2 regions of the Streptomyces sp. NPDC005574 genome follow, and region 2 is predicted to be linked to the other one. Evidence: riboswitches for the same ligand, from Rfam matches in the RefSeq annotation. Region 2 holds a riboswitch; the other holds the start of a gene.

Region 1 (4,234 bases), on a different contig from region 2:
GGGTGGAGACCGGCCGCGACCAGGCCCGCGAAGTGCGCCATGTCGACCCACAGGTAGGCGCCGACCTCGTCAGCGATCCGGCGGAACTCCGCGAAGTCCAGCTGCCGGGGGTACGCCGACCAGCCGGCGATGATCACCTTCGGCCGGTGCTCCTTGGCGAGCTGCTCGACCTCGGCCATGTCGACCAGGCCGGAGCCCTCCACGTGGTAGGCGACCACGTTGAACTGCTTGCCGGAGAAGTTCAGCCGCATCCCGTGGGTCAGGTGGCCGCCGTGCGCCAGGTCCAGGCCGAGGATGGTGTCGCCGGGCTGGGCCAGCGCGAACAGGGCGGCCTGGTTGGCGGAGGCGCCCGAGTGCGGCTGCACGTTGGCGTACTCGGCGCCGAACAGCTCCTTGACCCGGTCGATCGCGATCTGCTCGGCGACGTCGACGTGCTCGCAGCCGCCGTAGTAGCGGCGTCCCGGGTAGCCCTCGGCGTACTTGTTGGTGAGGACCGAGCCCTGCGCCTCCATGACCGCCACCGGGGCGAAGTTCTCCGAGGCGATCATCTCGAGCGTGGACTGCTGGCGCCGCAGCTCGGCGTCGACCGCGGCGGCGATCTCCGGGTCGAGCTCGTGCAGGGGCGTGTTCAGGTGCGACGTGTGATCGGACATGGGGCTACGACTCCTCAGCCGGCGGAAAAGGCGGTGTACTCGTCGGCGGAGAGCAGGTCGGCCGGCTCGTCCGTCACGCGTACCTTGAACAGCCACCCGCCCTCGAAGGGGGCGGAGTTCACCAGCGACGGGTCGTTGACGACGTCCTCGTTGACCTCGGTGACCTCGCCGGAGACCGGGGAGTACAGGTCGCTGACCGACTTGGTCGACTCCAGCTCACCGATGGTCTCGCCCGCGGTCACGGTGGCACCGGCGTCCGGAAGCTGGACGAAGACCACGTCGCCGAGCGCGTTGGCCGCGTGCTCGGTGATGCCGACCGTCGCGACGCCGTCCGCGGCGGCCGACAGCCACTCGTGCTCCTTGCTGTACCGCAGCTGCTGGGGGTTGCTCATGGCCTGAATTCTCCTGTACGCGGGGGAGTGCTGGTGAATGGGAGGGGGTGTGAACGCGCGTGGGCAGGCACGATGTGCCCGACATCACGTGCGGACGACGGCGGCCGTGCGGATGGCGGCCGCGACGGTCACGGCCGGGACGGTGACGGCCGTGCCGAGGACGACAGTGTCACTTCTGCCGCTTGTAGAACGGCAGAGCCACGACCTCGTAGGGCTCGTGGGTGCCCCGGATGTCCACGCCGACGCCGGGCGAACCCGGGCGGGCGTGCGCCGCGTCGACGTAGGCCATCGCGATCGGCCGGCCGAGCGTGGGGGAGGGGGCGCCGGAGGTGACCTCGCCGATCACCTCGCCGCCGGCGACCACGGGGAACCCGGCGCGCGGGACACGGCGGCCCTCGGCGACCAGGCCGACCAGGACGCGCGGCGGGGTTCCGGCCGAGCGGTCGGCGGCCTCGCGCAGCGCCTCACGCCCCACGAAGTCGCCCTCCTTCTCGAACTTGACCACGCGGCCGAGCCCGGCGTCGAAGGGGGTGAGCGAGGTCGACAGCTCGTGCCCGTACAGCGGCATGCCGGCCTCCAGGCGCAGCGTGTCCCGGCAGGACAGGCCGCAGGGCACCAGACCGGCGCTCTCGCCGGCCTTGGTCAGCGCCTGCCACAGCTCGACGGCGTGCTCCGGCTTCACGAACAGCTCGAAGCCGTCCTCACCGGTGTACCCGGTGCGCGCGATCAGCGCGGGGACACCTGCGACGGTGCCGGGCAGGCCCGCGTAGTACTTCAGGCCGTCCAGGTCGGCGTCGGTGAGCGACTTCAGGATGCCGGGGGACTCGGGGCCCTGCACGGCGAGCAGCGCGTAGCCGTCGCGGTCGTCGCGCACCTCGGCGTCGAAGCCCGCGGCCCGCTCCACCAGCGCGTCCAGCACCACCTGGGCGTTGGAGGCGTTGGCGACGACCATGTACCGCGACTCCTGGAGCCGGTACACGATCAGGTCGTCGAGGATGCCGCCGTCCGGCCGGCAGATCATGGTGTAGCGGGCGCGGCCCACGCCGATCGTGCCCATGTTGCCGACCAGGGCGAAGTCCAGCAGGGCGACGGCCTGCGGGCCGGTGACGGTGATCTCACCCATGTGCGAGAGGTCGAAGAGACCAGCCCGGGTGCGTACGGCGTTGTGCTCGTCGCGCTCGGAGCCGTAGCGCAGCGGCATGTCCCAGCCGGCGAAGTCGGTCATCGTCGCGCCCAGCGAACGGTGCAGGGCGTCGAGCGCGGTGTGACGGGGTGCGGTACTGCTCATCGGTCGGTCGTCTCCCAGGGCATGACGGCGAGGTCGTTCCTCCCCATCTGTCATCGGAACCTGAGAGGTTCGCCATGACCCGCGGAACGGGCGTCATGGGTTGCACCTTGGGTGGAGCCACTGTCGCAGCGGCCCGCTTTTCAGATGTGCCTCGCCCGCGCGGTAACGGGGCCTGAGAGATTCAAGGGAGGGACTTGCTCCTTCGGCGCCCCGGCGACGTGCTGCCGAGGACTCTCCCGCGCGGATTCAAGCGGCCGGTATGCAGTTGGCGCGGCCATCATTGCACGGCTCGCCCGAACGTGGCAGGCCACCTCTGTAACCGGCTTGTGGCAGGAAGCGCACGAAAACGCGAGACACCGCGCATTGCCTTCTCTTTACACTTGGCGGGGAGGGTACTCGTGCCCACCCCAAGGGGAGGACTGTCACGGTGAAGAGGACCACTGCGTACGCCGCGACCTCGGCCGTCGCGCTGCCCGAGCAGCCTTCGGCCCCGGCCCGCGAGGCGTGCGGGGCACGCCCGGCACCCGTCCTGCGCGACCTGCGCGAACGCGGCGGCCACAGTCCGCACGCCCTCCTCTTCGGGCCCCGCGACCTCGTCGTGATCACCGGGCTGCCCGGCAGCGGCAAGTCCACGCTCATGCGGCGCACCGTGCGCGGCCTGCGCGTCGACTCCCAGGACACCCGCGACCGCTGGGACGCCCGGGCGCCGCGCCTGCTGCCGTACGCCGTCTACCGGCCGCTCGTGCGGCTGGCCCACTACGCGGGGCTGCGCCGCGCCCTGCGCACCGGCGAGGGCGTCGTCGTGCACGACTGCGGCACGCAGGCGTGGGTGCGCGACTGGCTGGCGCGCGCGGCCCGCCGCCGGGGCGGCACCCTGCACCTGCTGCTGCTCGACGTCGCACCCGACACCGCGCTGGCCGGCCAGCGCGACCGCGGCCGGGGCGTCTCCCGCTACGCCTTCCTGCGCCACCGCACGGCGGCCGGCCGGCTGCTGCGCTCGGCGGAGCGGGGCGACCTGCCCGACGGCTGCGGTTCGGCGGTCCTGCTGGACCGCGACGCGGTGGACGTGCTCGGCCGGATCGGTTTCACCGGCTGACCCGGCGAGGGGCGCCACCCGATAGCCTTTCCAGCCATACCCGTGGTTCTCGGCAGGCGGTCAGACACAGATGGACTTCCCGGCGGACTTTCCCGCGAACTTCCCGGCGCAGGCGCACCCCCATCCGCACGGCGGATGGCCCGGCAACGAGCTGGAGGAGGTGCTCTCCGCCGCCCTCGGCATGCCCGCCGCCGGGGGGCGGATCATCGAGGTGCTCGGCCGCAGCTTCGTCTGGGTGCCGCTGCCCGCCGGCGGTGGTCCCCGCAGCGGCCCCCTCGACCTGCCCACACTGGAGATCGAGGGCCAGACGTACGTGCCGGTCTTCAGCTCCGAGGAGCAGTTCCGGCTGGTCACCGGCTCGCACCTGGCGTACGCCATCGCGCCCGCCGTGGAGTTCGCGCGCGGTCTGCCGCCGCAGGTGGGCATCGCGGTCAACCCGGACGGCATGGTCGGCGTGCCGCTTCCGCCGTCGGCGGTGGCCGAACTGTGCCGGGTGGGACGGACCCCGCTGGACGGCCCGGCTAGTGGCGGCCGGGTCCGGCTCTTCGAACCCGACTGGCAGGACGACCCGGTGGACTTCCTGGCCGCCGCGTCGGGGGAGTTCGCCGCCACCGGCGTCGTCCGCACCGCCCGCCGCTGCCTCGCCGCCATCGAGACGGCCGACCCGGTGATGTTCGTCGGCGTCGAACTCTCCCAGTGGGAGGGCGACTTGAGCACCGCGCCGACCGAGGCGCTGGGCCGCGCCCTGGCGCGGGTCCCGGTGCCCTGGCCGGTGAACCTGGTGCTGATGGACGTGACCCAGGAC
Region 2 (4,234 bases):
GAGCCTGCGCGGGAAGGCGGTCGTCGTCGGGGGGCTGGGGCCGCGCGGGGTGGTGGCGACCGCGTCGTACGAGGCGCGGGTGTTCGGTGTCCATTCGGCGATGCCCATGGCCCAGGCGCGCCGGCTCGCTCCGAACGCCGCCTATCTCGTTCCGCGGTTCGGGTTCTACCGGTCCATCAGCGAGCAGGTGATGGGGCTCCTGCGCGCGCTGTCGCCGCTGGTGGAGCCGCTCAGCCTGGACGAGGCGTTCGTGGACCTGGAGGCCGGCAAAGAGGCCTGGGACGAGGCCTCGGCCCGGCTGGTGGGCGTGCGGCTGCGCGCGGACATACGGGCCTTCACCGGGCTCACCGGATCGGTGGGGCTGGCGGCCTGCAAGATGCTCGCGAAGATCGCGTCCGAGCAGGCCAAGCCGGACGGTCTGGTGGTGATCGAGCCGGGCACCGAGCGGGCCCTGCTGGGTCCGCTGTCGGTGCGGACGCTGCCGGGTGTCGGTCCGGCGACGGGCGACCATCTGCGGCGGGCCGGGATCACCTCGGTCGCCGAGATCGCCGAGGCCGGCGAGGACGAACTCGTGCGGCTGCTGGGCAAGTCCCACGGGCACGCGTTGTACGCCATGGCGCTGGCGCACGACGAGCGGCCGGTGGTGGCCGAGCGGGAGGCGAAGTCGGTGTCCGTGGAGGACACCTACGACGTGGACATCCACGACCGGACACGTGTGGGTCTGGAGGTGCGGCGGCTGGCGGACCGGTGCGTGCGGCGGCTGCGGGAGGCCGGGCTGTCGGGGCGGACGATCGTGCTGAAGGTGCGCCGGTACGACTTCTCCACGCTGACCCGGTCGGAGACCCTGCGCGGGCCCACCGACGACCCGGCGGTGGTCCGGGAGGCCGCGGCGCGGCTGCTGGACTCGGTGGACACCACGGGCGGGGTGCGGCTGCTGGGCGTCGGTGTCTCCGGGCTCGCCGACTACACGCAGGAGGACCTGTTCGCGCAGGCGGCGGGGGAGCTGACGGAGGATCCGGTGGAGGAGGGCGGGGACCGGCCGGGCGAGGAGGAGCGGGCGCCGGCCGAACGCCGGTGGCCCGCGGGTCACGACGTACGGCACGCCGGGTACGGACACGGATGGGTGCAGGGCAGCGGACTGGGGAGGGTCACCGTGCGGTTCGAGACGCCCGACTCGCAGCCCGGGCGGGTGCGGACCTTCCGGACCGACGACCCGGACCTGGAGCCGGCGGACCCGCTGCCCCTCGTGCGGTCCGTGCCGCCTGACGCTTCCGTACGGTCCGTTCCGTCAGTGCCGTCCGCTTCGCCCGCTCCGGGCGGGGCGCGAAGACCCGGCGGGCCGGGGGCCGAAGTGTCTCAGGAGTCGTCGGACCCGGCGAGCTTGCCGAAGTCGCGGTCGGGGAACGCCGGAGGCGCGGCCACGTCCAGGCCGTAGTGGTGGTAGAGCTGGAGTTCCTGCTCCGGTGACAGGTGGCGCCCGACGCCGAAGTCGGGGGCGTCCTTGATGAGGGCGCGTTCGAAGGGGACGTGCAGGGTGCCCTCGATCAGCTTGCTGGGCTCCAGGGGCACGAACGCGTCCCTGCTGAACAGGCCGGTCCGTATGGCTGCCCACTCCGGTACGCCGGTCGCGTCGTCGAGGTAGACCTCGTCGATCGTGCCGATCTTGGTCCCGTCGCGGTCGAACGCCTTGCGGCCGATCAGGTGGCGCGGATCGATGTCGGTCTGCACGGGTCCCTCCATGTGGTCGCAACCCATCCGTAAGCACTACAAAAGAGCACTTTTCACCTGGGGGCCACTCGAAAGTCGGCGCGTTGACCTCGCTGGTAGGCTGGCGATGGCTGCTGACCCCGTGCGGGAGAGTCCTCCAGAGATCATGGAGGCGCCGAAGGAGCAAATCCTCCCCGGAATCTCTCAGGCCCACGTACCGCACGGACGAGGTCACTCTGGAAAGCAGGGCGGAGGCCGACGGCCTCCGTTCTCACCGACGGTGAAAGCCGGGAGTGCCCTCGGGCGCCCCGGTGAAGCTCTCAGGTCGAGATGACAGAGGGGGAGGCCGTCGGGGTACCCGCGCCGGGGTACCCCTCGAAGGTCGCGTCAGACCAGGAGGCCTCCGCAATGACCGCCCATCGCATTCCGCTCTCCGAACTCGAACAGGGAATCCCCTTCGAGCAGCGCCACATCGGCCCCGACCACGAGGCCCGCGCCAAGATGCTCGCCCAGGTCGGTTACGGCTCCCTCGACGAGCTCACGGCCGCCGCGGTCCCGGATGTGATCAAGAACGCCGACGCCCTGGACCTGCCGGGCGCCCGGACCGAGGCCGAGGTGCTGGCGGAGCTGCGTACGCTGGCCGACCGCAACCAGGTCCTGGCCCCGATGATCGGGCTCGGGTACCACGGGACCTTCACGCCGCCGGTGATCCTGCGCAACGTCATGGAGAACCCGGCCTGGTACACGGCCTACACGCCCTACCAGCCGGAGATCTCCCAGGGGCGGCTCGAAGCCCTGCTGAACTTCCAGACCATGGTCGCCGAGCTGACCGGGCTGCCCACCTCCGGCGCCTCCCTGCTCGACGAGGGCACCGCGGCCGCCGAGGCGGTGGCGCTGTCCCGGCGCATGGGCCGGAACAAGAAGGGCCTGTTCCTGGTCGACGCGGACGCCCTGCCCCAGACCATCGCCGTGATCGAGACCCGTGCCGAACCGGCCGGCGTCGAGGTGGTCGTCGCCGACCTGAGCGAGGGCATCCCGGCCGGGATCGCCGAGCGTGAGATCAACGGCGTGCTGCTGCAGTACCCGGGCGCCTCCGGTGCCGTACGGGACCTCAAGCCGGTCATCGACCATGCGCACGAGCTCGGCGCGCTCGTCACCGTGGCCGCCGACCTGCTCGCGCTCACCCTGCTGCGGTCGCCGGGTGAGCTCGGCGCGGACATCGCGGTCGGCACCACGCAGCGCTTCGGCGTGCCGATGGGCTTCGGCGGACCGCACGCCGGCTACATGGCGGTGCGTGAGAGCTTCGCGCGGAGCCTGCCCGGCCGGCTCGTGGGTGTCTCCGTCGACGCCGACGGGCACAAGGCCTACCGGCTCGCCCTGCAGACGCGCGAGCAGCACATCCGCCGTGAGAAGGCCACCAGTAACATCTGCACCGCCCAGGTGCTGCTCGCCGTGATGGCTGGCATGTACGCCGTCTACCACGGGCCCGAGGGACTCAAGGGCATCGCCCGGCGCACCCACCGCTACGCCGCGATCCTCGCCGCCGGCCTGGAGGCCGGCGGGGTCGAGCTCGTGCACGGCGCCTACTTCGACACCGTCACCGCACGGGTGCCGGGCCGTGCCGCGGAGGTCGTCTCCGCCGCCCGCGACCGGGGCGTCAACCTGTACCTCGTCGACGCCGACCACGTGGCGGTCACCTGTGACGAGACCACCGCGCGGGCCCAGGTCGGCGCGGTGTGGAGCGCGTTCGGGGTCGAGGGCGACATCGAGGCGCTGGACGCGGCGACGGCGGAGGTCCTGCCGGACACGCTGCTGCGCACCGACGACTACCTCACCCACCCGGTCTTCCACGAGCACCGCTCCGAGACGGCGATGCTCCGCTACCTGCGCCGGCTCGCCGACCGGGACTACGCGCTCGACCGGGGCATGATCCCGCTGGGCTCCTGCACCATGAAGCTCAACGCGACCACCGAGATGGAACCCGTCACCTGGCCCGAGTTCGGCCAGCTGCACCCGTTCGCGCCGGTCGAGCAGGCGGCGGGCTACCTGACCCTCATCCGTGAGCTGGAGGACCGGCTCGCCGAGGTCACCGGCTACGACAAGGTGTCGCTCCAGCCCAACGCCGGTTCCCAGGGCGAGCTTGCCGGGCTGCTCGCCGTACGCGGATACCACCGCGCCAACGGCGACGAGCAGCGCACCGTCTGCCTGATCCCGTCCTCCGCGCACGGCACGAACGCCGCCAGCGCCGTGATGGCCGGTATGAAGGTCGTCGTCGTGAAGACCGCCGAGGACGGCGAGATCGACGTGGCGGACCTGCGGGCCAAGATCGAGCGGTACCGCGACGAGCTGTCCGTGCTGATGATCACCTACCCGTCGACGCACGGGGTGTTCGAGGAGCACGTCGCCGACATCTGCGCCCAGGTGCACGAGGCCGGCGGGCAGGTCTACGTCGACGGCGCCAACCTCAACGCCCTGGTGGGGCTGGCCAAGCCCGGGCACTTCGGCGGTGACGTCTCGCACCTCAACC

Evidence for each region. A riboswitch is a leader RNA that binds a small molecule or an ion and turns the genes downstream of it on or off. The one in region 2 is predicted to bind glycine.
Region 1: it holds a riboswitch for glycine, as region 2 does, so the genes downstream of both, gcvT (glycine cleavage system aminomethyltransferase GcvT) here and gcvP (aminomethyl-transferring glycine dehydrogenase) in region 2, are expected to answer to the same signal.

What each region holds. Positions count from the first base shown of each region.
Region 1 is NZ_JBEXCW010000124.1:733-4,966, forward strand. It holds gene glyA (serine hydroxymethyltransferase) at 1-653, opposite strand, end outside; gene gcvH (glycine cleavage system protein GcvH) at 668-1,045, opposite strand; gene gcvT (glycine cleavage system aminomethyltransferase GcvT) at 1,215-2,333, opposite strand; glycine riboswitch at 2,484-2,582, opposite strand; gene ABZT03_RS38880 (AAA family ATPase) at 2,761-3,429, shown strand; gene ABZT03_RS38885 (enhanced serine sensitivity protein SseB) at 3,500-4,234, shown strand, end outside.
Region 2 is NZ_JBEXCW010000072.1:9,083-13,316, forward strand. It holds gene ABZT03_RS32115 (DNA polymerase IV) at 1-1,435, shown strand, start outside; gene ABZT03_RS32120 (PRC-barrel domain-containing protein) at 1,357-1,728, opposite strand; glycine riboswitch at 1,843-1,937, shown strand; gene gcvP (aminomethyl-transferring glycine dehydrogenase) at 2,116-4,234, shown strand, end outside.